One region of the Streptomyces sp. NPDC001194 genome, then DNA from elsewhere that is predicted to be linked to it. Evidence: riboswitches for the same ligand, from Rfam matches in the RefSeq annotation. Region 1 holds a riboswitch; each other region holds the start of a gene.
The links. Region 1 has a riboswitch for cobalamin ahead of cobN (cobaltochelatase subunit CobN). Riboswitches for the same ligand answer to the same signal wherever they lie in the genome.
Positions count from the first base shown of each region.

Region 1 (9,791 bases):
CGAGCGGGGTGCCGAGGCGGGCCGCGGCGGCGCTCACCGAGGTCACACCGGGGATCACCTCGGCCTCGTACCGGTCGGCGAGCCGCTTGTGCATGTGCATGTACGAGCCGTAGAAGAGCGGGTCGCCCTCGGCGAGGACGGCCACGGTCCGGCCGGCGTCGAGGTGCGCGGCGAGCCGGGCGGCGGAGGCCTCGTAGAACTCCTCCATCGCACCCTGGTAGCCGCCGGGGTGGTCGGTGGTCTCGGTGGTGACCGGGTAGACCAGCGGCTCCTCGACGTGGTCGGCGCGCAGGTGCTTCGCGGCGATCGAGCGGGCGATCGAGCGGCCGTGGCGGGCGCTGTGGTACGCGACGACATCGGCCTCGGCGATGATCTCGACGGCCCGCAGGGTCATCAGGGAGGGGTCGCCGGGGCCGAGCCCGACGCCGTACAGCTTTCCGGTACCGGCTGCGGTGCTCATTCTTCCTCGCTCGCGATCGCGTTGACGGCGGCGGCCGCGATGGCGCTGCCGCCGCGCCGGCCGCGCACGATCAGGTGGTCGAGCCCGGAGGCGTGGGCGGCGAGCGCGTCCTTGGACTCGGCGGCGCCGATGAAGCCGACCGGGACGCCGATGACGGCCGCGGGGCGCGGGGCGCCCTCCTCGATCATCTCCAGCAGCCGGAACAGCGCGGTCGGCGCGTTGCCGACGGCGATCACGGAACCCTCCAGCAGTCCGCGGTCGCGCCAGACTTCGAGGGCGGCGGCGCTGCGCGTGGTGCCCATCTTGGCGGCGAGGGCCGGGACGGCGGGGTCGGAGAGGGTGCAGATCACCTCGTTGTCCGCGGGCAGCCGCTTGCGGGTGACGCCGCTGGCGACCATCTGCACGTCGCAGAGGATCGGCGCGCCGGCGTGCAGCGCGGCCCGCGCGCGGAGCACGACGTCCGGGGTGTAGCCGAGGTCCTGGGGCAGGTCGGTCATTCCGCAGGCGTGGATCATGCGCACCGCGACCTGGGCGACGGAGGCGGGCAGCCCGGAGAGGTCCGCCTCGGCGCGGATCGTGGCAAAGGACTGGCGGTAGATCGCCGCGCCGTCCTTCTCGTACTCGAACACTGTGTACTCGCTCATTTCTTCGCTGCGTCGTGGGAGGTGGTGCGGCGTACGGCCGCGAGGGCCGCGGGAAGTTCGGAGGCCGGGACACCGCGGAGCGGGGCGTGGCCGGTGGCGGACAGGTCGTACCCGTCGGCGGTGGCGACCACGTCCGCCCAGGCGGTGCCGCGGGGGTGCCCGCACCGGCGTTCGCAGCCGGACCAGTGCACGGGCAGCAGCCGGGTGCCCTGCGGGGGCGGCTGCCGCGGCTGTGCCTGCGCCACGACGGCGCGCGCGTCGGCGCGCACGTCCGCGCGGGATTTCGCACAACCCGGCCGTCCCGTACAGGCGGTGACGGACCGCCAGGGATCGTCGGGGCCGGTCACGAGCCCGGCCCCGGCGAGCCCGGCGAGGGCGTCCTCGGCGGCGCGGGCGGGCAGGCCGGGAACGACGATCCCGCGCCAAGGAGTCAGCCGGACGCGGCCCGTGAGGCCGGCCAGGCGGCGCCACTGCGCGGTGGTCAGGCGGCCCAGCGGCGCGAACACGCTGAGCGCCGCGGTGCCCTCGGGACCCTCCACCACGCCCGGTTCGGGTGCCGCCGCGCGCGGGACGGCGGAGCCCCGTACAACGGTGGCCGGGATCCCGGCGGCGGCCAGAAGGACCCCCAACCCGGCGGAACGCAGCGCCTGTTCGGCGGGCAGCTCGGACACCCGCCAGGCCCGGGTACCGGCCCGGCGGACGGCGTCCAGGAAGTACGAGGCGGCGACGAGCGCGGCCCGCGGCCCGTCGGCGGCGGCCACGAGCAGGGCGTCCGCGGGATCTGCGGTCCACAGCAGGGCCCGCTCCCCGCCCCGGACCGCTGCCAGGTTCACGTCGGCGTCGAGCGAGGTGACGTCCCCGCGTCCGTCGTCGAGGGCGAACAGGAAGCGTCCGGACAGCCCGGCCGCCGCCCCGCTCGCGCACAGCAGCCGGTCCAGCTCCGCGACCCACGGCGCCACATCGGGCAGACCGCTCCGGTCCAGGCCGGTCAGCGGCGAGGCGACGATGTTGCGGACCCGCTCGTGGGTGGGTGCGGGCAGCAGCCCGGCGCGTACGAGCACGCCCTGCAGCTCGCCCCCGCAGCTCGCGCCGAGCCCGCGCAGCTGCGCGTTGCCCCGCGAGGTGAGGTCGATGCGGCCGTCGCCGAGCCGGTCCGCCGCGTCGGCCAGCAGCAGGGCCGCGTCCGCGTCGAGCATTCCGCCGGGTATCCGGATCCGGGCCAGGTACCCGTCGTCCGCCGCGTGCAGCCGCAGCGCACCGGGGCAGGCGTCACCGCGGTCACGTATGACCGGTTCGTCCCGCGGTGCGGCGGAAGGGGGCTGGGGCGGCATGGCGGCGAGCATACCCACGATTGACCTGCCCCGGCCTGTGTCCGTCACCACCCGCCCCGTGCGCCCCGCCCTCCGCCCGACCTGCCCCGATCCGCTCCCCGGGCGCGGCCACCCCCACTCCCGGCCCGCGAGAAGGCCACCTAAGATGACCACCGGCGGAGCCACGTGGCCCGCTGGGAGGAAGCCCGGTGCGAATCCGGCGCGGTCCCGCCACTGTGAACCCCGCGGAGCGATCCGCCGGGTGAGTCAGGAACTCCCGCTGTCCTCACTGCCCGGGGCGCGGAAACCCCGAGGAAGGCATGCCGCCGCATGATCCTGCTGCTGTCGACGTCCGACACCGATCTGCTCAGCGCCCGCGCCGCGGACGGCCCCGTGCCGTACCGGTTCGCGAACCCCTCCCGCCTTCCCCTCGACGACCTCCCCGCCCTGCTCGACGGCGTCGACCTGGTCGTCGTACGCCTCCTGGGCGGCCTGCGCGCCTGGCAGGACGGGCTCGACCTGCTCCTGGCGCCGGACCAGACCCGCCCGGTGGTCGTCCTCACCGGCGAACAGGCCCCGGACGCCCAGCTGATGGAGGCCTCGACGGTCCCGATCGGCATCGCGGCCGAGGCGCACGGCTACCTCGCCCACGGCGGCCCCGCCAACCTGGACCAGCTGGCGCGCTTCCTCTCCGACACCGTGCTGCTCACCGGACACGGCTTCGAGCCGCCGGCCGCGGCGCCCACCTGGGGCCCGCTGGAGCGCACCCCGGTGCGCCCGTACGGCCCGCGCATCGCGGTGCTGTACTACCGCGCCCACCAGATGAGCGGCAACACCGCCTTCGTGCACGCGCTGTGCGACGCGATCGTGGAGGCCGGCGGGACGCCCGTCCCGCTGTACGTGTCCTCCCTGCGCGCGCCCGAGCCGGAGCTCATCGCGCGGCTGGAGTCGGCGGACGCGATCGTCACCACGGTGCTCGCGGCCGGCGGCACCAAGCCCGCGACGGCCTCGGCCGGCGGCGACGACGAGTCCTGGGACGCGGGCGCGCTCGCCGGGCTCGGCGTGCCGATCCTGCAGGCCCTGTGCCTGACCGGCTCGCGCAGCGCCTGGGAGGAGAACGACGAGGGCCTCTCCCCGCTCGACGCCGCGACGCAGGTCGCCGTGCCCGAGTTCGACGGCCGCCTGATCACCGTCCCGTTCTCCTTCAAGGAGCTCGACGAGGACGGCCTGCCCGCGTACGTGGCCGACCCCGAGCGCGCCGCCCGCGTGGCCGGCATCGCCGTCCGGCACGCCCGGCTGCGGCACATCGAGCGCCGCGACAAGAAGGTCGCGCTCGTCCTCTCGGCGTACCCCACCAAGCACTCCCGCATCGGCAACGCGGTCGGCCTGGACACCCCGGCCAGCGCCGTGGAGCTGCTGCGCACCCTCATCGCGGGCGGATACGACTTCGGCCCCGTCGAGGACGTCCCGGGCCTGGTCTCGGGCGACGGCGACGAGCTGATCCGCGCCCTGATCGAGGCCGGCGGCCACGACCAGGACTGGCTGACCGAGGAGCAGCTGGCCCGCAACCCGGTCCGCATCCCGGCCGCCGACTACAAGCGGTGGTTCGCCGAGCTCCCCGCCGAGCTGCGCGACAGCGTGGAGGAGCACTGGGGCGAGGCCCCGGGCAACATGTTCGTGGACCGCTCGGCCAACCCGGAGGGCGACATCGTCCTCGCGGCGCTGCGCCGCGGGAACCTGCTCGTCCTGATCCAGCCGCCGCGCGGCTTCGGCGAGAACCCGATCGCGATCTACCACGACCCGGACCTGCCGCCCTCGCACCACTACCTGGCCGCGTACCGCTGGATCCAGGCGCGGGCGGAGGACGGCGGTTTCGGCGCCGACGCGATGATCCACCTGGGCAAGCACGGCAACCTGGAGTGGCTGCCGGGCAAGAACGCCGGCCTGTCGGCGGCCTGCGCGCCCGATGCCGCGCTCGGCGACCTGCCGCTGATCTACCCGTTCCTGGTCAACGACCCGGGCGAGGGCACGCAGGCCAAGCGGCGCGTGCACGCCACCCTGGTCGACCACCTGGTGCCGCCGATGGCGCGCGCGGAGTCGTACGGCGACATCGCCCGCCTGGAGCAGCACCTCGACGAGTACGCGCAGATCTCGGCGATGGACCCGGCCAAGCTGCCGGCGATCCGCGCGCAGATCTGGACGCTGATCCAGGCCGCCAAGCTCCACCACGACCTGGGTCTGGAGGAGCGCCCGGACGACGAGGGCTTCGACGACTTCCTGCTGCACGTCGACGGCTGGCTGTGCGAGGTCAAGGACGCCCAGATCCGCGACGGCCTGCACGTCCTGGGCGGCGCCCCGACCGGTGAGGCCCGGGTCAACCTGGTCCTCGCGATCCTGCGCGCCCGCCAGATCTGGGGCGGTACGACGGCCCTGCCCGGTCTGCGCGAGGCGCTCGGCCTGGACGAGTCCGCGGCCACCCGTACGACCGCCGACGAGGCGGAGGAGGCGGCCCGCGCGCTGGTCCAGGCGATGGAGGACGCGGACTGGGCTCCGGGGGCGGTGGCTTCGGTCGCGGCCGGCCACTCGGCCGACGTGGTGGCCGTACTGGACTTCGCCGCCCGCGAGGTGGTCCCGCGGCTGGCCGGCACGACGGACGAGATCGCGAACGTGGTGGCGGCCCTGGACGGGCGCTTCGTCCCGGCGGGCCCGTCCGGTTCCCCGCTGCGCGGCCTGGTGAACGTCCTGCCCACGGGCCGGAACTTCTACTCGGTCGACCCGAAGGCCGTCCCCTCCCGCCTCGCGTGGGAGACGGGCCAGGCGCTGGCCGACTCCCTCCTCACCCGCTACCGCACGGACAACGGCGAGTGGCCGGCCTCGGTCGGCCTGTCCCTGTGGGGCACGAGCGCGATGCGCACCTCGGGCGACGACGTGGCGGAAGCGCTCGCCCTGCTGGGCGTCCGCCCGGTCTGGGACGAGGCCTCGCGCCGCGTCACGGGGCTGGAGGCGATCCCGCTCGACGAGCTGGGCCGTCCCCGCATCGATGTGACCCTGCGCATCTCGGGCTTCTTCCGGGACGCGTTCCCGCACGTCATCGGCCTGCTGGACGACGCGGTACGGCTGGCGGCGTCCCTGGACGAGCCCGCCGACCGGAACTTCGTCCGTGCCCACGCGCAGGCGGACCTGGCCGAGCACGGCGACGAGCGCCGGGCCACGACCCGTATCTTCGGCTCGCGCCCGGGCACGTACGGCGCCGGAATCCTCCAGCTGATCGACTCCCGCGACTGGCGTACGGACGCCGACCTCGCGGAGGTCTACACGGTCTGGGGCGGCTACGCGTACGGCCGCGGCCTGGAGGGCCGCCCGGCCCGCGCCGAGATGGAGACGGCGTACAAGCGGATCACGGTGGCCGCGAAGAACACGGACACCCGCGAGCACGACATCGCCGACTCGGACGACTACTTCCAGTACCACGGCGGCATGGTGGCCACGGTCCGCGCCCTGCGGGGCACGGCCCCGGAGGCGTACATCGGCGACTCGACCCGCCCGGAGACGGTCAAGACCCGCACCCTGGTGGAGGAGACGTCCCGCGTCTTCCGCGCCCGTGTGGTGAACCCGAAGTGGATCGAGGCGATGCGCCGCCACGGCTACAAGGGCGCCTTCGAACTCGCGGCGACGGTGGACTACCTCTTCGGTTACGACGCCACGACGGGCGTGGTGGCGGACTGGATGTACGACAAGCTGACGGAGACGTACGTCCTGGACCCGACCAACCGCGCCTTCCTGGAGGAGGCCAACCCCTGGGCCCTGCACGGCATCGCGGAACGCCTCCTGGAAGCCGAGTCCCGCGGCATGTGGGAGAAGCCGGACCCCCAGATCCTCGAATCCCTCCGCCAGGTCTACCTGGACACGGAAGGCAACCTGGAGGCCGAGGCGGAGTAGCCGCCCCCGGCACACGGAACGGCGCCCGGCACACCGCCTCGGTGGGCCGGGCGCCGTGCGTCGCGCTCAGCTCTGGCAGTACATGCCGAGGTGGACCCGTCCGTCCCGCTCGGCGCCCTTCCGGACGCAGCCGGACGGCCTGCCGCGCTTCACGGTCACACCGTCTCCCCCCGACCGGAGCTCCGGGGCGCGGGGCCTATCCCCCGCGCGCCCCCGCCGCCGCGGAACGGCTCTCACGTCACCTGATGCGGTGAAGTGTTCCTTATCCCGGGGCCGGCAGGGGTAGGCGGGTGCTGATCTCGTGCGGGGGGCCGCAGGCAAGGGGGCCCTCCGCGCCCCCGGACGAAAGGTCCAGCCCGCCGTGACACAGCCGTTTCAACTGCCGGATTTCTATGTGCCGTATCCGGCGCGCCTGAATCCCCATCTGGAGGCCGCCCGAGCGCACACCAAGCGGTGGGCCCGCGGCTTCGGGATGCTGGAGGGGTCGGGCGTCTGGGACGAGCGGGACCTCGACGCCCACGACTACGCGCTGCTGTGCTCGTACACCCACCCCGACTGCGGCGGCGACGCGCTCGACCTGGTCACCGACTGGTACGTGTGGGTCTTCTTCTTCGATGACCACTTCCTGGAGGTCTACAAGCGCACCCAGGACCGCGAGGGCGCCAAGAAGTACCTCGACGGGCTGGCCGCCTTCATGCCGATGGATCTCGCCGACGGGTTCCCCGAGCCGGCGAACCCGGTCGAGGCGGGCCTCAAGGACCTGTGGTCGCGGACCGTGCCGGCGATGTCGATGGACTGGAGGGAACGGTTCTCCGAGTCGACGCGCAACCTCCTCAACGAGTCGATGTGGGAGCTCCACAACATCAACATCGGCCGGGTGGCCAACCCGCTCGAATACATCGAGATGCGCCGCAAGGTCGGCGGCGCCCCGTGGTCCGCCGGACTGGTCGAGTACGTGTCCGCCGAGGTGCCGGCCCGCGTCGCGCACGCGCGCCCGCTCGAGGTGCTCCGCGACGCCTTCTCCGACGCGGTGCACATCCGCAACGACCTCTTCTCCTACCAGCGCGAGGTGGAGCAGGAGGGCGAACTCTCCAACGCCGTCCTGGTCCTGGAGACCTTCCTGGGCTGCACCACCCAGGAGGCCGCCGACCTGTCGAACGACCTGCTGACCTCCCGGCTCCAGCAGTTCGAGTACACGGCCCTCGCCGAGGTCCCCGCGCTCGCCGCGCAGCACGGGCTCGACCCCGTCGAGATGGCGTCCGTACTCGCGTACGCGAAGGGCCTGCAGGACTGGCAGTCCGGCGGCCACGAATGGCACATGGTCTCCAGCCGCTACATGAACAAGGAGGCCAAGGGGGCGGCCGCGGCCCCGCTCCGCCTGCCGTTCCTGCCCACCGGACCGGGCACCGCCGCCCTCGACCTGCGCTCGCTGTTCACCCCCCGCTCCGTGGAGCTGCGCCGGCGCAGCTTCACGCACGTGCCGTTCCGGAAGGTGGGCCCTTCGCTGCTGCCCGACTTCCACATGCCGTTCCCGCTGACGCTCAGCCCGCACCTGGACCTGGCCCGCCGCGAACTGGTGCTCTGGGCCCGGGAGATGGGCATGCTGGAGCCGCAGCCCGGCGATCCGGGCTCCGACATCTGGGACGAGGACAAGCTGGCCGGCATGGACTTCGCCCTGTGCGCGGCGGGCATCGACCCCGACGCCACCGCCGGGGCGCTGTGCCTGAGCGCGCAGTGGCTGACCTGGGGCACGTACGCGGACGACTACTACCCCAAGGTGTTCGGCGGGGCGAAATCCCCGGGAGCCGCACGGGTGGCGACCGACCGGCTGATCTCCATGATCCCGGTCGATCCGGCCAAGGCCCCGGAGCCGGTCACCGCGATGGAGCGGAGCCTGAAGGACCTGTGGGCCCGGACCGTCGCCGGGATGAGCCCCGCGATGCGCGCGGAGTTCCGCGGGCACCTCGTCGGGATGCTGGACAGCTGGGTCTGGGAGATCGGCAACACCGTCGCGAACCGGATTCCGGACCCGGTCGACTACGCCGAGATGCGCCGTTTCACCTTCGGCACGTACATGACGATGTTCCTGGCCAAACTCGGCCATGAGGACGACGGCGTGCCGCCGGAGGTCTACCGGGACGGGGTGATGCGCTCGCTGGAGAGCGCGGCGGCGGACGTCGGGTGCATCACCAACGACCTGTTCTCGTACCAGAAGGAGATCGAGGTCGAGGGCGAGGTGCACAACCACGTCCTCGTCACCCAGAACTTCTTCGACATCGGCTATTCGCAGGCGTTCGCGATCGTCGCCGACCTGATGGTGCAGCGCACCGAGGAGTTCGAGCACATCCGCGACCACCAGCTGCCGGTGCTGTACGAGGACCACGGGCTCGACGCGCGGGCACGGGCCTCGCTCGACGCGTACGTGAAGGAGTTGGAGGACTGGATGGCGGCCGTCCTCAACTGGCACCAGAGCGTGCGCCGTTACCGCGACGAGGACCTGTATCCGAGGACCGCCGGAGGCGTCCGGGGGGCGCGGCTCGGCCAGAGCTCCTCGTTCGGCATGGCGGCGGCCCGGATCTCCCTGCCCGCCTGATCCCGCGGAGCCGGCGGCGGGGGCGGTCCGCTCGCCCGCCCCCGCTCGTCCGCGGCCGTCCCCGCCCGCCGCCGCCCCCGCGCGGCCCCCTACGCCTCAGAACTCGTCCGCCGTGTGCGGCAGCAGCGGGGTGTGCAGGGCCGCGTCGAGGGCCGCCGCCGCTCCCTTGGTCCGCTCCGCCACGAGTCCCGCGGCGACCAGTTCGGCGATCCGCGTCCCGCCCAGGTAGCAGGCCGCGAGGTCGCGCACCTCCAGCTCCAGGTCGGCGGGGGCCACGGCGGGCTCGTACGTCGCCCCGCCCGGCCCCGCCTTCAGCCGGAACCGCCCCGCGTTCGCCGGCAGCCGTACGTCGGCCAGTTCCAGCACCACCTCCACCGGCGCGGCCCAGGACCGCCGGGTCAGCGCCGCCCGTACGTCGACCAGGCGCAGCCAGAGCGCCGGGAACTGGGCGGTGACCCGGACCTGGTCCCGGTCGGCGGCGAACCGCAGCAGCGGGTCGTCCTGCGGCCGGCCCCACGCGCAGACCCTGCCGGTCAGGTCGAGGCCGGCCACGCAGTCCCACAGGGCGGCGGCCACCGCCGGGGTGTCCGCCTCCAGTTCGTCCACGCGGACCAGACCGGGACTGCGGGCGGGGCCGCCGTCGCCCTCGTGCTTCGTGCGGTAAAGCACGTACCCCGCGATCGGCTCGCCGGGATCGCCGAGGACGATGATCCGGGGCGGGCCCAGCTCCTCGTCCTCCTCGTCCTGTTCGCAGAGCCAGGACTCGCTCCAGCGCTGCGCGTCGCGGGTCGGGCGGCCGGCCCGCCCGGCGCGGGCGGCCTCGTGGTACGGCCCGATCACCGCGA
Region 1 covers NZ_JBIAXU010000010.1:198,445-208,235, forward strand. The annotation lists gene ACFY1T_RS21595 (precorrin-2 C(20)-methyltransferase) at 1-460, opposite strand, end outside; gene ACFY1T_RS21600 (precorrin-8X methylmutase) at 457-1,104, opposite strand; gene cobG (precorrin-3B synthase) at 1,101-2,435, opposite strand; cobalamin riboswitch at 2,574-2,712, shown strand; gene cobN (cobaltochelatase subunit CobN) at 2,745-6,353, shown strand; gene ACFY1T_RS21615 (germacradienol/geosmin synthase) at 6,715-8,946, shown strand; gene ACFY1T_RS21620 (GNAT family N-acetyltransferase) at 9,043-9,791, opposite strand, start outside.

Region 2 (9,791 bases), on a different contig from region 1:
GTGCGTGGGGCGGTCCCGCAGGGCCGTGATGTCCAGCGCGGCGAGCGCCGAGTCCACCCGGGCGCGCACCTCGGCCGCAGCCAGCCCCAGGTTCAGCGGCCCGAAGGACACGTCCTGCTCCACCGAGGCCGCGAACAGCTGGTCGTCCGGGTCCTGGACCACCAGCTGCACGGCCGTGCGCAGCCGGGTCAGCCCGGCCCGGTCGTACGACACCGCCGCGCCGTCGAGGCGCAGCGCGCCCGTGCCGGGCCGCAGGCCCCCGCTCAGCAGCCGCATCAGCGTGGTCTTCCCGCTGCCGTTGCGGCCGAGCAGGACCAGCGCCCGGCCCTCCGCGATGGCGAAGTCCACGCCGGACAGGACCGCGGGGCCGTCCTCGTACGCGTAGCCGGCGCCGGCCAGTTCCACCAACGGGTTCACAGGTACAGCCCCTTCAGGGTGAGGGTCAGGGTGATCAGGGCCGCCAGCAGGGCCCCGGACGCGGCCAGGAACCGCCAGGACAGGGCCGCCTCCGGTACGAGGACCCGCAGCGCGCCGTCGTAGCCGCGCCCGGCCAGCCCCTCCTGGAGCCGCGCCGCGCGGTCGAAGGCCCGTACGAAGGAGGTGGCGGCGAGCCCGGCCAGCGAACGCCACGCCGCGGCCCGCCCGGACGTGCCCAGGCGGGCCGCCTGGGCGCGCCGGACCCGGGCCGTGGAGTCGAGCAGCAGGAAGCCGATGCGGTACATGACCAGGGCCACGTCCACCACCGGCGCCGGGACCCCGGCCCGGACCAGCCGGGGCAGGACGTCCGAGACGGGCGTGGTGAAGGCGAACAGCAGCACGCCGAGGGAGGCCGCGGAGGTCCGCAGGAGCAGCTCCGCGGCGTGCCGGGGGCCGTCGGGCGCGAGCGAGACGAACCCGGCCGGGCCGCCGACGGCGACCAGCAGCGGCAGCGCGCCGGTGAAGCAGAAGCCCAGCGGGATCCGGAAGGCCCGCCACAGCTGCCGCCCGGCCACGCCGGCCGGACCGAGCAGCACGGCGAGGGTGGCGGCGGCGACCAGCGGCCCGCCGGGCCAGGGCGGCAGGCACACGGCGGTGACCGTCAGCCCGAGCCCCAGCAGGGCCTTCTCCAGCGGATGCCGGCGCCGCCACCGGCTGCCGTGCGCCGCCACGTCGATCGGCAGCACCGCCTACGACTCCGCGGCGGCCGTGCCGGGCGCCCCGGAGCCGTCCGGAGCACCCGCGGCGGCGGCGAGGGCGGCGCCCTGGCGGCGGCCCTTGCGGACGCCGAAGTAGTACGCGAGCACGCCCGCGCCCAAGGCCGCCTGGAGGGCGAACAGGGCCGACTCCACCTCCCCGGAGGGGGGTTCGTACAGCGGCGAGAACCAGGGCTCGTAGTCCGGCTTCAGCTCGGTGATGGCCGTCTCCGCCTGCGCGTCGGCGCCCGTGAACGGCTCCTCCTTGCCCTCGCCCATCCCGAGCGCGATCGGCAGCACGGCCAGCGCCGCCACCAGGAGCAGCAGCAGGCCGTTGATCTTCGTGTTCCGGCTCATGCCCATCAGACCGCCGCCTTCCGCTCGCCCTGCACGCCGCGCCCGCTCAGCTTCGCCACGCCCAGCCGGACCAGGTCCGACCTGCTCGACTGCATCAGCAGCCGCATCACGAGCACCGTCAGCAGCCCCTCGCTCACCGCGAGCGGGATCTGGGTCACGGCGAAGATGCCCCCGAACTTCGCGAGCGCGCCGAGGAACCCGGTTCCCGGGTCCGGGAAGGCCAGCGCCAGCTGTACGGAGGTCACGCAGTAGGTGACCAGGTCGGCGAAGAAGGCGCCGAAGAAGACGGTCACCATCAGCGGGACGCCGAAGCGCTTGAGCAGCAGGTAGACCCCGTACCCCGCCCACGGCCCGGCGATCGCCATCGAGAAGACGTTCGCGCCGAGGGTGGTCAGGCCGCCGTGCGCCAGCAGCAGCGCCTGGAAGAGCAGGGTGATCGTGCCGAGCACCGCCATGATCGGCGGCCGGAACAGGATCGCCCCGAGTCCGGTCCCCGTGGGGTGCGAGCAACTGCCCGTCACGGACGGGATCTTCAGCGCGGACAGGACGAAGGTGAATGCTCCGGACGCCCCGAGCAGCAGCGTGCTCTCCGGGTTCGCCTTCACCTCGCGGGTGAGGGCGCGGACGCCGTGGACGACGAACGGAGCGGACGCGGCGCCCCAGGCGACCGCGTGCAATGGGGGCAGGAACCCCTCGGCTATGTGCATGTGTGGGGAGACCTCTCCAGCACCTCGTGGATGGACAACGCGCCCCGGCCGGTCTCCTGGCTCACGGGTGCTGATGCCCTGGCCCCGCCTTCCCGGGCGGTGCGGAACATCCCGCGCCGCCCAGTGGCCTCCCGAAGGAATGGAGCCGGACTTCCCGTTCACAGTGGCGAGGGCCGCACCGGTTTCCCACCGGTTTCCCGAACACCAAGGCCAGCTGACCCTAGTCGGAGGGACGGACCTGTACCAACCCGGCCCGAACGCCCGGACGCCCGAACGGCTGCGGTCCGCTGGCGGCCCCGGCCGCCGCCGCGCAGGCTGGCGGCGTGCCCGCCGACTTCGACTACTCCGACCTGACCGCCGTCTACGTCAACTGCACCCTCAAGCGCTCGCCCGAGACCAGCAACACCGAGGGCCTGATCGACCGCAGCCGCGCCGTCATGGCGGCGGCCGGCGCCCGGACCTCGCTCATCCGCGCCGTCGACCACGACATCGCCACCGGTGTCTGGCCCGACATGACCGAGCACGGCTGGGAAAGCGACCAGTGGCCCGTCCTCTACAGCCAGATCATGGACGCCGACATCCTCGTACTGTGCGGCCCGATCTGGCTCGGCGACAACAGCTCCGTGATGAAGCAGGTCATCGAGCGGCTCTACGCCTGCTCCTCGATCCTGAACGAGCGGGGCCAGTACGCCTATTACGGCCGCGTCGGCGGAGCGCTCATCACCGGCAACGAGGACGGCGTGAAGCACTGCGCGATGAACGTCCTCTACAGCCTCCAGCACCTCGGCTACGCGATCCCGCCGCAGGCCGACGCCGGCTGGATCGGCGAGGCCGGGCCGGGTCCCTCGTACCTCGACCCCGGCTCGGGCGGCCCCGAGAACGACTTCACCAACCGGAACACCACCTTCATGTCCTGGAACCTCATGCACCTGGCCGCCCTGCTCAAGCGCGGGGGCGGCATCCCGGCGCACGGCAACCAGCGCTCGGAGTGGGACGCCGGCTGCCGCTTCGACTTCCCGAACCCCGACTACCGCTGAGCGGTGTCCGGCCGGGCCGGGGGGGGGGGGGGCCCGCGGGCCCCCCCCCCCCCCCCCCCCCCAAACCCCCCCCCCCGGGGGGGCCGCCGGCCCCCACACCCGCCCCGGGCCCGGGCCCCGGGCGGGTGGGGGGGCCGCGGGGGGCGGGGCCCGCCCCCCCCCCCCCCGGCCCGGCGGGGGGGGGGGGGGGGGGGGGGGGGGGGGGGGGCCCGGGCGCCCCCCCCCCCCCCGCCGCTCCTCAACGGCACACGTTGCGGTGCACGACGTCCAGCACGAAGCGCTCGGGCCCGTGCAGCGTGAAGGAGCGGAAGGAGGGCTTGCCGTCGAAGGCGGCGCCGAAGGTCACGTACCCCTCGAAGTCGCCGGTCAGGGCGAGCCCCTTCAGCCGCGGCAGACGGATCTTGACCAGCTCCGGTCCGCGGTACGTGCCGTTGCCCGCGCGGTCGTGCGCCGCGGCGGGATGCAGCCGGATCTGGAGGAAGTGCTTCCCGGCCAGCGGAACGGGTGCGCCGGACCCGTCGTGGACCAGTCGCGGGACGCGGGTGACGGTGGCCTGGGGGACGTGTCCCCGCAGGTCGATGACGATGCGGTCGTACGTGCAGTGCCCGCCCCAGCGGGCGTTCACGACGAGCGGCGCGGGCCGGACGGCGGCCGAGGCCGGCGCGGCGAGGGTGATCCCGGCGGTGAGCAGCGCACCCGTGGCGAGGGCCAAGAGCCGCCGGCGGCGGAGATGGTTCATGACGTCCCCCTGATTCTTCAGAGGCGGGGACCGGTGTCACTGCTGAGGACACTCCCCGGCGGGCTCATGGTTGCACCCAGACCGCATCAAAACAAAAGAAACAATCCCAAAAAGGACCCTATCGGGGCAGGAGGGTGCTCAGCTCGGCGTCGAGGTCGTAGTGCCGGCGCTCCTCGCCCCGCGGCACCAGGGTGACCAGCCGCCTGCACAGCACCCGTACGTCCTTCGCACGGGCGGACACTACGCAGCTCTGCGCGCCGTTGGTGAAGGCGAGGAAGACCCGCGGCTCACCGCCCCGCCACCGCGGCCACACCCGGATGTCCCCCTCGCCCGTCGCGCAGGTCTCCCCGTCGAGCAGCAGGTCGCGGGAGAACACCCAGCGCGCCAGGTGCATCCCGGCGCCCCGGAAGTCGAGCGCCAGCTCGTAGGGCCGGTCCCGGCGGTACGTGAAGGCCCCGAACACCGGCACGGGCTCGGGCGAAGCCTCCAGCCGGAGCGGGAGGACGCGGTGCTCGATGCCGTCCATGCGCTGGCCTCTCTGTCGTGTCCCGGCCGGGGCGCTCGCGGCCCCTTCGGGCAAGCTAGCCCACCGCCCGGCCGCCCCCGCGGGCCGAAGGTCCCGACCCCGGGGGCCGCTGGGCCCCTCTTCTCACAGGAAAGGCGGCGGGAACGCGAAGGGCCCGCCCTCCGGGGGAAGGGCGGGCCGCCGCGTCACCGGTCCGTCACGGGACGGGGTGGAAGACGAGCGAGCCGTTGGACTGCCCGATCGCGGTGGAGCCGGCGCCGTTGGCCTGGGCGCCGTTGCCCTGGTTGGACGCCCCGGAGCCCGTGGCGACCTGCTGGGTGGTGGAGGAGTTGCCGAGGTTGGCGCCGGCCACCCCGCTGCCGAGGATCTCGCCGACGGCGGCGTTGGACGAGACGCCCGCACCGGCCCCGTTGTCGGCCCGGGCCGTGCCCGCGAAGAGCGCGACGGCGAAGGGGAGCGCTGCGACGGCCGCCAGGGCGCGGATGCTGCGGTTGCTTGCCATGAAGAAGTCCTCCCGAACACGAAAGGCCGCGGTCGAAGGCGGCCGGCCGGCCGCCGGGGGTGTGGCCGCGACGTCACGTGATCACCATGGCGCATGTGATCACCGGGAAACCAGGGCGGAGCGGAGGGTTCGCCCTCACGCGTGATCAACTCGACCCAAACCTCAATTGGCCTGCGGATTCACCGTGTTGTGGAACGCGGAGGGGCCCGGCGCACCGCGCCGGGCCCCTCCTTCGTCACGCGCTGCGGATCAGCATTCGATGACGTTGACCGCCAGGCCGCCGCGGGCGGTCTCCTTGTACTTGATCTTCATGTCGGCGCCCGTCTCCTTCATGGTCTTGATGACCTTGTCGAGGGAGACCTTGTGGGTGCCGTCGCCGCGCATGGCCATCTTGGCCGCGGTGACGGCCTTGACCGCCGCCATGCCGTTGCGCTCGATGCACGGGATCTGGACCAGGCCGCCCACCGGGTCGCAGGTCAGGCCCAGGTTGTGCTCCATGCCGATCTCGGCCGCGTTCTCCACCTGCTCCGGGGTGCCGCCCAGCACCTCGGCGAGGGCGCCCGCCGCCATCGAGCAGGCCGAGCCGACCTCGCCCTGGCAGCCGACCTCGGCGCCGGAGATCGAGGCGTTCTCCTTGAACAGCAGGCCGATCGCGCCGGCCGCCAGCAGGAAGCGGACCACGCCCTCCTCGTCGGCGCCGGGCACGAAGTTCACGTAGTAGTGCAGGACCGCGGGGATGATGCCCGCGGCGCCGTTCGTCGGGGCGGTGACCACCCGGCCGCCGGCCGCGTTCTCCTCGTTCACGGCCATCGCGTAGAGGGTGATCCACTCCATCGACAGCGCCAGCGGGTCGCCCTCGGTGCGCAGCTTGCGGGCGGTGTTCGCGGCCCGGCGCCGGACCTTCAGGCCGCCCGGCAGGATGCCCTCGCGGGACATGCCGCGCGCGACGCACGCCTGCATGACCCGCCAGATCTCCAGCAGGCCCTCGCGGATCTCCTCCTCGGTGCGCCAGGCCTTCTCGTTCTCCAGCATCATCGCGGAGATCGACAGACCGCTTTCGCGGGCCATGCGCAGCAGCTCGTCGCCGCTGCGGAACGGGTACTTCAGCACCGTGTCGTCGAGCTTGATCCGGTCCTCGCCGACCGCGTCCTCGTCGACCACGAAACCGCCGCCGACCGAGTAGTACGTCTTCTCCAGCAGCGGCGCGCCCGCGGCGTCGTACGCGAAGAGCGTCATGCCGTTCGCGTGGTACGGCAGGGACCGGCGGCGGTGCAGGATCAGCTGGCTCGGCTCGTCGAAGGCGATCTCGTGCGCCTCCCCTATCTCGGTGCCGAGCAGCCGCAGGCGGCCCGTCCTGCGGATGCGCTCCACCTCGTCGTCGGCGGTCTCCACGTTCACCGAGCGGGGGGAGTGCCCCTCGAGGCCCAGCAGCACCGCCTTGGGCGTGCCGTGGCCGTGGCCGGTGGCGCCGAGGGACCCGTACAGCTCCGCCCGGACCGCCGCGGTCTGGGCGAGCACGCCGTCCTTCTTCAGCCGGGTCACGAACATGCGGGCCGCCCGCATCGGGCCGACCGTGTGGGAGGAGGAGGGGCCGATGCCGATGGAGAAGAGGTCGAACACGGAGATGGCCACGGTGGCGGACTCCCTTGTCTGCTCGTGGGTGGAGGGGCAGGCGGGGTGGATCGTATGAGGGGGGATTGTTCGGATTTTGTCCGACAGTCGAGCTTAACGTGGCGAGGTGAACGTTTCGTCTGCCCGCGATGGTCGCCGGACGGCGCTCGGGTATGGCTCGTGTCACACAGGAAGGGCCCGGCCCTGTGTGACACCAGGCCGGGCCCTCCCAAGCCGTCGCTAGAGCGTCGGGTACAGCGGGAACTTCGCGGCGAGCGCGGAGACGCGCGCCTTGAGGTCCTCGGCGTCGTACGCCGGCTTCAGCGCCTGCGCGATGATCTCGGCGACCTCGGTGAACGCCTCGGCGTCGAAACCGCGGGTGGCCAGCGCCGGCGTGCCGATCCGCAGGCCCGAGGTGACCATCGGAGGCCGCGGGTCGTTCGGGATCGCGTTCCGGTTGACCGTGATGCCGACCTCGTGGAGGCGGTCCTCGGCCTGCTGGCCGTCCAGCTCGGAGTTGCGCAGGTCGACGAGGACCAGGTGCACGTCGGTGCCGCCGGTGAGGACGTCCACGCCCACGGCCTTGACGTCGTCCTGGACCAGGCGGGCGGCGAGGATCTTCGCGCCCTCCAGGGTGCGCTCCTGGCGCTCCTTGAACTCGGGCGAGGCCGCCACCTTGAAGGAGACCGCCTTGGCCGCGATCACGTGCTCCAGCGGGCCGCCCTGCTGACCGGGGAAGACCGCGGAGTTGATCTTCTTGGCCAGTTCCTGCGTCGACAGGATGACACCGCCGCGCGGACCGCCGAGGGTCTTGTGCGTGGTGGTGGTGACGACGTGGGCGTGCGGCACCGGGTTCGGGTGCAGGCCCGCGGCCACCAGGCCGGCGAAGTGCGCCATGTCGACCATCAGGTACGCGCCGACCTCGTCCGCGATGCGGCGGAAGGCGGCGAAGTCCAGCTGGCGCGGGTACGCGGACCAGCCGGCGACGATCAGCTGCGGCTTGGACTCCTTGGCGAGGCGCTCGACCTCGGCCATGTCCACCTCGCCGGTCTCGTCGACGTGGTACGGGACCACGTTGTAGAGCTTGCCGGAAAAGTTGATCTTCATGCCGTGGGTCAGGTGACCGCCGTGGGCCAGGTTCAGGCCCATGATCGTGTCGCCCGGCTTCAGCAGCGCGAACATCGCGGCGGCGTTCGCCTGCGCACCGGAGTGCGGCTGGACGTTCGCGGCCTCGGCGCCGAAGAGCGCCTTGATGCGGTCGATCGCGATCTGCTCGACCACGTCGACGTGCTCGCAGCCGCCGTAGTAGCGGCGGCCCGGGTAACCCTCGGCGTACTTGTTGGTCAGGACCGAACCCTGGGCCTCCATGACGGCGACCGGAGCGAAGTTCTCCGACGCGATCATTTCCAGGGTGGACTGCTGGCGGGCGAGCTCGGCGTCGACGGCGGCGGCGACGTCGGGGTCGAGCTCGTGGAGGGGGGTGTTCAGAACAGACATCAGGATCCCCTGGGGTCGTTACTTACCGGCGGTGAGCTGCGCGTACTCCTCGGCGGAGAGCAGGTCGTCCTGCTCGTCCGTGATACGCACCTTGAACAGCCAGCCGCCCTCGAACGGAGCGGTGTTCACGAGCGCCGGGTCGTCCACGACGTCCTGGTTGGCGGCGACGACCTCACCGGTGACGGGGGAGTACAGGTCGCTGACGGACTTGGTCGACTCCAGCTCGCCGCAGGTCTCGCCCGCGGTCACCGTGTCGCCGACCTCGGGGAGCTGGGCGTAGACGACGTCACCGAGCGCGTTGGCCGCGAACTCCGTGATGCCGACCGTCGCGACGCCGTCCTCGGCGGTCGACAGCCACTCGTGCTCCTTGCTGTAACGCAGCTGCTGGGGGTTGCTCATGACCTGATTCTCCTGGATGCGGGGGAGTACGAACGAACGGTGGTCTTGCGTACTGAGACGGAGGGGAGTTACTTCTGCCGCTTGTAGAACGGCAGGGCCACGACCTCGTACGGCTCATGCGTACCGCGAATGTCCACGCCGACGCCGGAGGTGCCGGGCGCGGCGTGCGCCGCGTCCACGTACGCCATCGCGATCGGCTTGCCGAGCGTCGGGGACGGGGCGCCCGAGGTGACCTCGCCGATCACCTGGCCGTCGGCCACGACCGGGAACCCGGCGCGCGGGACGCGGCGGCCCTCGGCGATCAGGCCTACCAGCTTGCGCGGCGGGTTGGTGGCGGCGCGCTCGGCGGCGGCCTCCAGCGCGGCGCGGCCGACGAAGTCACCCTCCTTCTCGAACTTCACGACCCGGCCCAGCCCCGCGTCGAACGGGGTCAGGGAGGTGGTCAGCTCGTGCCCGTACAGCGGCATGCCCGCCTCCAGGCGCAGCGTGTCGCGGCAGGACAGGCCCGCCGGGACCAGGCCCGCGCCCTCGCCGGCCTTGGTCAGCGCCTGCCACAGCTCGACGGCGTGCCCGGGGGAGACGAACAGCTCGAAGCCGTCCTCGCCCGTGTAGCCCGTACGTGCGATCAGGGCGGGCACGCCCGCGACGGTGCCCGGCAGGCCGGCGTAGTACTTCAGCCCGTCCAGGTCGGCGTCGGTGAGGGAGGCGAGGATGCCGGGGGACTCCGGTCCCTGGACGGCGATCAGCGCGTAGGCGTCGCGGTCGTCGCGGACCACGGTGTCGAAGCCGGCGGCGCGCTCGGTCAGGGCGTCCAGGACGACCTGGGCGTTGGAGGCGTTCGCGACGACCATGTACTCGCTCTCGCCCAGGCGGTAGACGATCAGGTCGTCGACGATCCCGCCGTCCTCCTGGCAGATGTGCGTGTAGCGGGCGCGGCCGACGCCGACGGTGGAGATGTTGCCGACCAGCGCGTAGTCCAGGGCCTTGACGGCCTCCGGGCCGGTCAGCGTGATCTCGCCCATGTGGGACAGGTCGAAGAGGCCGGCCTTGGTCCGTACGGCGTTGTGCTCGTCGCGCTCACTGCCGTACCGCAGGGGCATGTCCCAGCCCGCGAAATCGGTCATGGTCGCACCGAGCGAACGGTGCAGCGCATCGAGGGCGGTCAGGCGGGGGGCAGTGCTCATGGGTGTGGCTCCCGGGTCCCAGGGCATGACATGACGAGGACGATCCTCCCCATCTGTCAT
Region 2 covers NZ_JBIAXU010000025.1:101,025-110,815, forward strand. The annotation lists gene ACFY1T_RS33065 (ATP-binding cassette domain-containing protein) at 1-417, opposite strand, end outside; gene cbiQ (cobalt ECF transporter T component CbiQ) at 414-1,163, opposite strand; gene ACFY1T_RS33075 (energy-coupling factor ABC transporter substrate-binding protein) at 1,167-1,529, opposite strand; gene ACFY1T_RS33080 (energy-coupling factor ABC transporter permease) at 1,535-2,236, opposite strand; cobalamin riboswitch at 2,265-2,460, opposite strand; gene ACFY1T_RS33085 (flavodoxin family protein) at 2,560-3,273, shown strand; gene ACFY1T_RS33090 (hypothetical protein) at 3,512-4,012, opposite strand; gene ACFY1T_RS33095 (SsgA family sporulation/cell division regulator) at 4,131-4,538, opposite strand; gene ACFY1T_RS33100 (hypothetical protein) at 4,735-5,040, opposite strand; gene ACFY1T_RS33105 (L-serine ammonia-lyase) at 5,290-6,672, opposite strand; gene glyA (serine hydroxymethyltransferase) at 6,892-8,148, opposite strand; gene gcvH (glycine cleavage system protein GcvH) at 8,167-8,547, opposite strand; gene gcvT (glycine cleavage system aminomethyltransferase GcvT) at 8,616-9,731, opposite strand.
Region 2: linked by a shared signal. The riboswitch ahead of ACFY1T_RS33080 (energy-coupling factor ABC transporter permease) and the one ahead of cobN (cobaltochelatase subunit CobN) in region 1 are both predicted to bind cobalamin.

Region 3 (9,791 bases), on a different contig from region 1:
TGCGCCCGCGCCGGCTGCACACCTTCGAGCAGGACACGCTGACGGTGGCCGAGAGCGCGGCGGCCGAGCATGCCGCGCTCGGTCTGGACAACACGGCGATCGCGGCGAAGATGCACAGCAGCCCGCAGGCGGTCTCCGAACTCCTCTCGGCGGTCTTCACCAAGCTCGGTACCGACCGCCTCGGCCTGCGCCGGGCCCTGGGGAGCTGACGGTCCGGGCGCGGGCTCGGGGCGCTCCGCGCGATCGCCGGACCAGGTGATCCGCCCCCTCTCCCGGCCGGGAGAGGGGGCGGATCGCAGTCCGGTCAGCGGTGGGTGAACTCCGCGGCGCGCTTGTCCAAGAAGGCGCTCATGCCCTCCTTCTGGTCGGCGGTGGCGAACACGGCGTGGAAGAGGCGGCGTTCGAAGCGGACGCCCTCGGCCAGGGTGGTCTCGAAGGCCCGGTTCACGGCCTCCTTGGCCATCATGGCGACGGGGGCGGACATGGCGGCCACCGTTTCGGCGACGGCGAGGGCCTCGGCGAGCAGCTCGTCCGCCGGGACGACGCGGGATACCAGGCCGGCCCGTTCGGCCTCGGCGGCGTCCATGGTCCGCCCGGTCAGGCAGAGTTCCATCGCCTTGGCCTTGCCGACGGCGCGGGTCAGCCGCTGGGAGCCGCCGATGCCGGGGATCACCCCGAGCTTGATCTCGGGTTGCCCGAAGACGGCGGTGTCGGAGGCCAGCAGGATGTCGCAGAGCATGGCCAGCTCGCATCCGCCGCCGAGGGCGTGGACGCGCGGATCCTCCAGGAGGGTGTCGACGGCCTCCTTGCCTCCGTTGACCACGTTGAACACGCCCGGGGGCAGACCGGCCTCCAGGAACAGCTCCGCGAGGCGCAGCGGTACGGACGGATCCCGCTCCGAGGGTTTGAGGACGAAGGCGTTCCCGCAGGCGAGGGCGGGCGCGGCCTTCCACAGCGGGATCATCGCGGGGAAGTTGAAGGGGGTGATCCCGGCGACGACGCCGAGCGGGGAGCGCAGGGAGTGCACGTCGATGCCGGTGCCGGCGTTGTCGGTGAATTCGCCTTTGAGCAGGTGCGGGATCCCGGCGGCGAACTCGACCACCTCCAGTCCGCGTTGGAGGTCGCCGTGGGCGTCGGCGACGGTCTTGCCGTGCTCGGCGGACAGCAGCCGGGCCAGCGCCTCGCGTTCGCCTTCGACGAGCTGGAGGAAGCGCAGCATGACGCGGGCGCGTCGCTGCGGGTTCCACCGGCCCCATTCCCGCTGCGCTTCCTCGGCGTTGGCGACGGCCGCCTCGGTGTCGGCGCGTCCGGCCAGCGGGACCCTGGCCTGGACGGCTCCTGTATTGGGGTCGTACACGTCGGCGTGGAGACCGGAGGTCCCCGTGGTGTGCTTTCCGCCGATGAAGTGGGTGAGTTCACGGACCATGGGAAGCCTGCTCTCGTCAGGTGAGATCCGAGGAGGGCGCGGCGGGCCCGCGCGGCGGCACCGGTCGTGGTGCACGCCGCCGTCGGGCGGCCGCGGGACGGCGAAGGCGGCAGGCGTGCGGCGGATCGCCGATGGCGGGTGCCGACGCGGCTGCGGACGCGGAGGGGGACGCGCTTGCGGGAAGCGGGTGCAGGCGCGGGTGCGGACGCCTTCGGTGAGCTACGAACGCGCGGTCAGGGCCGCGTGCTTCGCGAACTCCGCCGGATCACCAGGGCCGTGGTCACGTACCGGTGCCATGCGTGTCTTCTCCATCCTCGTGGACAACACGGAACACCCCACGGCCGGTATCCTGACTCCCGGATCACCGCGCGCCGCCCGGCCTTCCCGGCGGATCTCTCCGTCAGTGGCCTGACCTGCTGGACAGCACGCTTCCCGGTCACAGTGGCGGGACCGCGCCGGATTCACACCGGCTTCCCTGCACCGCGGGCTCGCTCACGAACATATAGTCGGACGTCCTAGTAAGTCCACCCCCTCCACCGGAAGTCCGGCCGGCTCCACCGCCTCGGGTGAACGCGCGCAGGATCACGTCCCCGCGGCGGGGGCGGCCTGCGCATCGCCCCGGGGCCCCCGGGACCTGATCGTCAGGGCGGCGACCAGGACCGCGAGCAGTACGCTGCCGGCCGCCCACCAGAAGTTCACCGTCTCGGCGCGCAGCAGCTCCTTCTCGATCATGACGGGCAGCACCGATCCGGCGCGCAGGCGGTCCACGTGGACGGAGATCACGGTGCCCAGCACCGCCGCGCCGATCGCCAGGCCCAGCTCCTGGGCCGTGAGGACGGCTGCCGCCGCGCCGCCGGAGCGCTCCGCGGCGACCGCGCCGGTCACGGTGGCGAGGATCGGCACGAAGGCCATGCCGATCCCGAGGCCGATGAGCAGCAGGGCGGGCAGCACCCCGATCGCGTACGAGCTGTCGAAGCCCAGGCGGGTCAGCAGGAGCAGCCCGACGGCGGTGAGCACCAGGCCCCCCAGGATCGGGACGCGGGGTGCGACGCGGGGCAGCAGCCGGGCGGAGACCTGCGTGGAGCCGATCACGATCGCGGCGACCATCGGGAGGAAGGCCGCTGCGGCCATGACCGGGTCGTAGCGCAGGGCGGTCGCGAGGTGGTAGCCGACGACCGGGTACAGGGCGACGGTGCCGGCTCCGGCCAGGAGCATGCCGAGGAGGCCGCCGGCGCGGTCCGGGTCCTTGAAGACGTACGCGGGGAGGAGCGGGCTCGCCGCCGCGGACTGCCACCACAGGAAGCCCACGAGCAGGAGGAGGCCGCCCACGAGCAGGACCAGGGTCAGGGGGGCGGCCCAGCCGCTGTTCTGGGCCTCGTTCAGTCCGTAGAGGAGGGCGGCGACCCCGCCGGAGCCGAGCAGTACGCCCGGCGCGTCGAAGTGGCCGTCCGTGCGGCCCGGGCGCTCGTGCACCAGGGTGAGCGTCCCGATCAGGCCGATCACGGCGATGGGGACGCCGACGAACAGAGACCAGCGCCAGCTCATGGCGGTGAGCAGCCAGCCGCCCTCGGCCATCCCGAGTGCCGTGCCGGAGGCCGTGATCGCGGCGTAGATCCCGAACGCCCTGCCGCGTTCCTTCGGATCGGTGAAGCCGGTGGCCACCAGGGACAGCGCGGACGCCGTGAGCAGCGCGCCGAAGACGCCCTGCAGGACGCGGGCCCAGACGAGCGTGCCGGCGTCCCCGGCCGAGCCGCCGAGCGCGGAGGCGGCCGCGCAGCCGAGCAGGCCGACGATCAGTGTCCGTTTGCGTCCTGCCAGGTCCGCGATGTGCCCGCCGATCAGCAGCACCGCGCCGAAGGCGATGAAATAGACGTTCTCCAGCGTGCGCAGGCCGTCGGAGGACAGGTGCAGGTCGGCCGCGATGGCCGGAAGCGCGACGCTGAGGTTCGCCGCTTGGAGCAGCGCCATCAGCTGTACCAGGGCGATCACCGCCAGGCCCCACCAGCGCCTGGGGTGCGCGGGCGCGAGGTCGGGCAGGGGGCCCGGGGGCGTGTGCTGCGGCCACGGGCCCGGGGGTGCGCCCGGGGGCGGTCCGAATCCCCGGGCGGGATCGAAGGGCGCGGGGGACGTCGGGGCGTAGGCGGGCGGCAGGGGCGGCGGCTGGGCCGGGCGCCGGTCCTGCGGGGCGGGCGCCTGCGCGGGGGCCGGGGCCTGGACCTGGACCTGGACCTGGGGCTCCGGCCGGTGCTGGGCCGGGATCGACGGGGCGAAGTCCAGCAACTCGGCCGCATGGCGACCCAGTTGCGCCAGTACGGCGCCCGGCAGCCACTCCCCCGCCTGATCCGGCCCCGTACGCTCGGCCACCTCCCGGGGGCTCGGACGCCGGGCCGGGTCCTTGTGCAGGCATGCGCGGACGAGCTCGACCAGCGCCTGCGGCACCCCGGTCAGGTCCGCCTCCTCCTCGGCGACCCGGAAGAGGTGGGCGTTCAGGCCGGTGTCCGTGGCGCCGAACAGGAGGCGACCGGTGGCGGCGTAGACGAGGACGGCGCCCAGGCAGAAGACGTCGCTGGCGGGGGTGAGCTCGAGGCCGCGGACCTGCTCGGGCGACATGAAGCCGGGGGAACCGATCAGCATGCCGGTGCGGGTGTGCAGGCTGTGCTCCTCGGCCAGGCTGTCCATGGCCCGGGCGATGCCGAAGTCGATGACGCGGGGGCCGTCGACGGTGACGAGGACGTTGGACGGCTTGAGGTCGCGGTGGATCAGTCCCGCCTCGTGCACGGCCTGGAGGGCGAGGGCGAGGCGGTTGGCGAGGGTGTGGACCGAGTGCTCGGGCAGCGGCCCGAAGTGCTCGGCGACGACGGCGTGCAGGTCGGGGCCGGGGATGTACTGGGTCGCCACCCAGGGGACGGCGGCCTCCGGATCGGCGTCGAGCACGGCCGCGGTACAACTGCCGCCCACCCGCCGAGCGGCCGCCACTTCGCGGGCGAACCGCCTGCGGAACTCGGGGTGGCCGGCGTACTCGGCCTGCACCACTTTCACGGCGACGGTACGACCGCCCTCGGAGCGGCCCAGGTAGACCAGACCCATCCCGCCGGCGCCCAGTCGGGCGATGAGTCGGTACGGTCCGATGCGGGTCGGGTCTTCGGCGATCAGCTGGTCCACGGGGGCAGGATAGGCCAACTGCCCGACAGCGGCCGGGACATCGGGCGGATCGATGCCCGGCCCGCCGGGGCGGAGCCGCGCCGTGCGGGCCATCGCGCCGAGCGGCGCATCCCGCCCGGCGCCCGGGGACCCGGCCGGAGCCCCGCCCCGGCGTTCTCGCCGGGCGGCTCCGCGGCGGCGCGGCGATAATGGGACGCATGAGCACAGGTGCCGGGCGCGGGCGCTACGGCGAGGCGGTGTTCCGGCCCGAGCAGGCGGGCGAGGACGACCGTATCGACCTCGGGGCGCTCACCTACGACGACATGACGCTGGACCGCCTGCGCGCCCTGGGCGCCGGGCCGGGCTGGAGCTGCCTGGACGTGGGCGCCGGGACCGGCACCGTCGCCCGGCGGCTGATCGAGGAGGCCGGGGTGACGCGCGTGCTCGCGGTCGACCGCGACGTCCGCTTCCTCGCCGCCCGCCCGCTGCCGGGGCTCGATCTCCTGGAGGCGGACGCCGTCGCGCCGGATTTCGACCCCGGGGGCCGGTTCCAGCTCGTCCACGCCCGGTTCGTGCTGATGCACCTGCCTTCGTGGCGGCGGATGATCGACCGGCTCTGCGATCTGCTGGCCGACGACGGGGTGCTGGTCCTCAGCGATGCCGTCGACCTGACCGGCCGTAGTGCCCCGCCGAGCCCGTACACCCGGGTCATGGAGGCCATGTGGCAGGGGCTGCGGGACACGATCGGCACCGACATCTCGTGGGTCCCGCAGTACCCACAGCACTTGCGGGACGCGGGACTCGTGTCCGTCGCCGCCGAGATCCGGGTGCCGCCCCTGACCCCGGACAGCCCCATCAGCCGCTTCTGGGTGGGGACTTGGGGCCGGGCCCGGGAGGCGATGGTGGCCACCGGGCTGGTGGACGAGTCGACGATCGAGGAGGCGGTCCGGTACCTCGGCTCGGCGGACTGCGCCGCCCTCTCACCCGGAATGATCACCGCCTGGGGCCGGCGGCCGGCGCCCGCGTGACGGGAGCGGTTCAGGAACGCCCGGTCTCCGCGCCGAGCCGGCCGGGCGCGCCCCGGCGCCGCCGGTCGCTGCGACACCACATGCGGTAGGCGCTGAAGCAGGAGGCCAGGGCGACCGCGACAGCACACCAGAGGCCGACGACGACGAGGATCGTGGCGAGCAGGGACATGTGGCTCACTCCTGTCCGGATGGGTGCGCTGTCCGGGCCGTCCGAAGTCCGGTCCTGGGCCCGCCTCTCGTCATGAAAATACGCGTGAAGGCGGGCAACCGGTCCAGTGCGGCGGGTGGTTGGGCGGAGATGCGGAATACCTCGTCACGTACCCGCGTCAACAGATCCTTCAACACGTCCGACGGCACCGGCTCGTACCGGATTCCCGGCGCACGAAGACGCCGACCTCGCGGCGCGGGTGGGAGCGCCCCCGAAGTCGGCGTCGGCAGCCGGATGCGTGCGTGACGCGGTCCTCAGCGGAACTGCCGGCGCAGCAGTCGCTCAGGGACGTACTCCGGGAAGGGCGACAGCGCGTGGGTGGCGGCGTCGTCGATCAGGTCCTGGATCGGGTTCGATTCGGGCTCCGTCAGGGAGGTGCCCAGCCGGGTCGCCACCTGCTTGCGCAGGGTCGGGAGCAGGGCGTAGAGGCGGTCGCCGGGGCAGGACGTGGAGTTGAAGTCCCGGTGGCCGTAGATCTCCGAGGCCGGCAGGCCGTACTGGGTGCAGATGTGGGCGCACAGGTCGGCGAGCTTCGAGAACTGCGCCGTCGGCGGCTCCTCCGTCATGTACGTGCCCTCGTTCTCGATGCCGATCGAGACCGTGTTCTGCCCGACGCAGTGCGCCGCGCGCACCTGGCGCTTGCCGGTGCGCAGCTCCGCGAGGCTGTTGTGGCGGCCTTCCATCACGAACGCCCCGCGGCTGACCGTGAAGTGCTGCCCGGTGTCGATCCAGCCCTGGGCGTCCATGTGGTACGTCTGGATGGCCCGGGCCAGGGCGTACGCGCGCTGCTGCGAGTAGTCGGTCACGTTCAGCGTCGCCGTGTGGTGGACGATGATCCGCTCGGGGCGGTTGGACAGGACCACCACGGCCTCGGACGCGGCCCGCGCCCCCCAGCCGGCGCAGCTCACGATCTCCGGTGCGGCCGCCGCGGCGGCCGCGGCGTGCGCCCGGCCCGCCGGGAGGACGGAGAGCGCGGAGCCGGCGGCCAGGGCGAACGCGCCCGTGACGACCGCTCGGCGGGTGTGCTGCGCGGAGGAGGTCATGCCGTGCCCTTTCGGTCGGAGGTGCCCATTGAAGGGGCACCGTCCGCCGGAGCACGGATGACACACCGGTGAGCGGCTCCCCGGCGGCGCCACGGGGTGAGCGGGGGCCGCCATCCGGGTGGGGCCCGGGCCGCGTCCTGCGCCCCGGCCGGGCCGTCTCTCACATCCTGGGCCGGGAACACCGCCTTCCGCCCAGCCGCCCAGCCAGCCAGCCAGCCAGCCAGCCGCCCAAGGAGTACGGGATGTCCTTCGACGCCGTCGACCGCTTTCTCATCGCCCTCGACCCGACACACCGCGAGACCGTCGACGGCCTGCCGCGTGCCGAGCAGGAGCGGCTCGCCGCGGCCTGGGAGGAGGAGCTGGAGCGGGACACCGACATCGACACCCTGGACGAGCTGTCACCCCCGGCCGCCGAGAGCGAGGCGGCGCGGCGGGTGATGGAGCGCCGTTCCGAGTAGCCGGGCCCGCGCGTGACGGGCCCCGCCGCCCTTTCCGGCCTCCCCGGGGTCCGCCGGACTCAGACGCGGTCGGCCGCGATGAGCACGTACTGGAACGAGCCGTCCTTGTAGGAGTTGATGAACGCCTCCTCGATGCCGGTGACGAGGGAGGAGGTCGCCCGCAGCTCCCAGTACGGCAGGGTCGCGGGGGTCAGGTCGATGACGGCCTGCGGGACGAGGCGGTTGTCGGCCATGGCGCGCATGTACTCCCGGCGGGAGTGGATGTTGCACTCGAAGTGGGCGTTGATCTGGGAGACCCACTTCGACGGCTGGCCGTAGCGGGGGTTCCAGCAGCCGGTGATGGTCACGTACCGGCCGCCGACGGCCAGGACGCGGGAGTGCTCGGCGAACAGGTCGTGCAGGTCGACGTACATGCTCGACTCGTTGTTCCACGAGCCGGCGGCCTGCCCCGTCTCGAACGGCATGTCGAGCATGTTGCAGACGCGTGCGCGGACCGAGTCCTCGATGCCCAGTTCGCGGGCGCGCTGGTTCGCGAACTCCGCCTGCTTCGCCGACAGGGTGACGCCCTCGACCTTGCACCCGAACCGCTGGTGGGCCATGACGGACGAGCCTCCGCGGCCGCAGCCGGCGTCCACGAGCGTGTCGCCGTGTCCGATGGCGCCCAGGTGGTCGAGGAGGACGTCGGCCTGCGCCGATTCCAGCCGGTGGAGCTCGGCGATCAGCTTCTTCTCGTATGCGCTGTCATCGGTGCTCCCGAGGGCGGCGTGGTCGACGTCACCGATGCCGTAGTGGTGGTGGTACAGGCCGTCCACGTCGCCGAGACGCAGGTTCACCGGCCGGGCCTCGTGGTCCCAGTAGCGGGCGATGTCGCCCTGGTAGGGCGTGGCCGGAGACGGGATGAACGCCGAGGGGGTGGAAACGACGGGGGCAACGGTGAGATCGGTGTCGGTCACTTATAAATCCATCCTTACCAGAAGTCGGGCAGGCTGTAGCGGTAGGTGTTGGTCATGTGCCAGTAGTGGTTGCCGTCGACCCACGCGGCGACGCCGCGCAAGAAGCGCGCCACGTTCGGTGCGGGGCAGGCGGTGGCCAGGTCGGCGGCCGCGGCCTCGAAGGCGTGCATGAGGTCGTTGTGGACCTCGACCGCCTTCAGGTAGGCCTCCTTGACGGAGACGCCCTCGCGTTCGGCGATCACCACGGGCAGGTTCAAGTGCCGGCCGGGGCTGGCGAGTTCCTTGGTGTACGAGTAAAGGTCGTTGACGATGGTGGTGGCGTTCCCGGCCAGCGCGATGACCCGTTGCATGGCGGGCTGGGCGTGCAGGTCCGCGGGCAGTTCGTAGCCGCCGACGGTGTCGGTGATCGTCGGACAGGGGCGGAAGTTGTTGAACTGGCGCATCGCCAGGTACTCCCACACCTGCGGGACGTAGTCCGTCTCGGCCCAGGCCGCCTCGGCGAGGTACCCCAAGTGCAGGCGGGCCATGTCGTGCCGGAACCGGTCGGCCTGGGAGGGGCTGGCCCCCTGGAGGAGGTACTCCATGGCCGAGCGGTAGGCGCGCCGCGGGGCGTCCGAGTGCAGCGACTGCGACCACTGCGGCTGGTATTCGGTCGTGGTGTGGAGGGGGTCGAGCGCGGTGTGCGCCAGCAGCAGGCGTCCGCCGAGGCCGACGGGCGAGCCCCCGTGGTCCTCGCAGTAGCAGTCGTCGACCACGTTCTCGGCGACCATCAGCCGGGTGGCGAGCATCAGGTGGTCGAGGGTGGGGGCGTCGGGATGACAGGCGACCATGTACCGGCCCACGGAGAAGCCGTCGAACTGGTCCTCCCACTCGGGCGGGTAGAGGTCGACCTCGTCCGCCCACGCCTTGATGCGGCGGCTGACCTCCGCCACCCGTACGGGATCGGGCTCCGGTACGGGGTGGTGGTAGAGGCCCGGGATCGGCCGGCCGGCCGCCGGCTCCGTCCCTTCCGCCAGTGCGGACGGCGGCCCCTCGATCCGGGCCGGGTGGAGGCCCGTCGTGCCCAGGCCGCCGGGGCCGCGCAGGATCCGCTCCAGAGCGGGGTTCGGCGCGGCCGCGGGAGCCGGCGGGCCGGCGGGGGCGGGCACGGCGAGCTGCTCGGGCCGGATGCAGCCGACGGCTTCGACTCCGCGTCCGTGGCCGTACGTCCCGAAGGCGGCCGCGGCGGCGGGCAGGCTCGACTGCACTGGGGAGGGCCCGGGATCGGGCATCCGTGACTCCTTGGTGAGGTGGTTGGGCCGTCCCGGTTCCCGGGCGCGGCCCCGGGCGGTCTGCTAGTCGTGCCTGCGGGCGATCTGCACGTTCTCCAGGACGCCGAGCGCGTCGGGCACGAGGATCGCGGCGGAGTAGTAGGTGGAGACCAGGTAGGAGATGATCGACCGCTCGTCGATGCCCATGAACCGCACCGACAGGCCCGGTTCGTACTCCTCCGGCAGACCGGTCTGGCGCAGGCCGATGACGCCCTGGTTTTCCT
Region 3 covers NZ_JBIAXU010000012.1:198,569-208,359, forward strand. The annotation lists gene ACFY1T_RS23595 (ATP-binding protein) at 1-209, shown strand, start outside; partial or broken gene ACFY1T_RS23600 (enoyl-CoA hydratase-related protein) at 305-769, opposite strand; partial or broken gene ACFY1T_RS23605 (aldehyde dehydrogenase family protein) at 754-1,426, opposite strand; cobalamin riboswitch at 1,770-1,902, opposite strand; gene ACFY1T_RS23610 (MDR family MFS transporter) at 2,009-4,588, opposite strand; gene ACFY1T_RS23615 (class I SAM-dependent methyltransferase) at 4,777-5,595, shown strand; gene ACFY1T_RS23620 (hypothetical protein) at 5,606-5,764, opposite strand; gene ACFY1T_RS23625 (peptidoglycan recognition family protein) at 6,058-6,846, opposite strand; gene ACFY1T_RS23630 (hypothetical protein) at 7,089-7,304, shown strand; gene ACFY1T_RS23635 (geranyl diphosphate 2-C-methyltransferase) at 7,364-8,257, opposite strand; gene ACFY1T_RS23640 (family 2 encapsulin nanocompartment cargo protein terpene cyclase) at 8,272-9,528, opposite strand; gene ACFY1T_RS23645 (family 2B encapsulin nanocompartment shell protein) at 9,592-9,791, opposite strand, start outside.
Region 3: linked by a shared signal. The riboswitch ahead of ACFY1T_RS23605 (aldehyde dehydrogenase family protein) and the one ahead of cobN (cobaltochelatase subunit CobN) in region 1 are both predicted to bind cobalamin.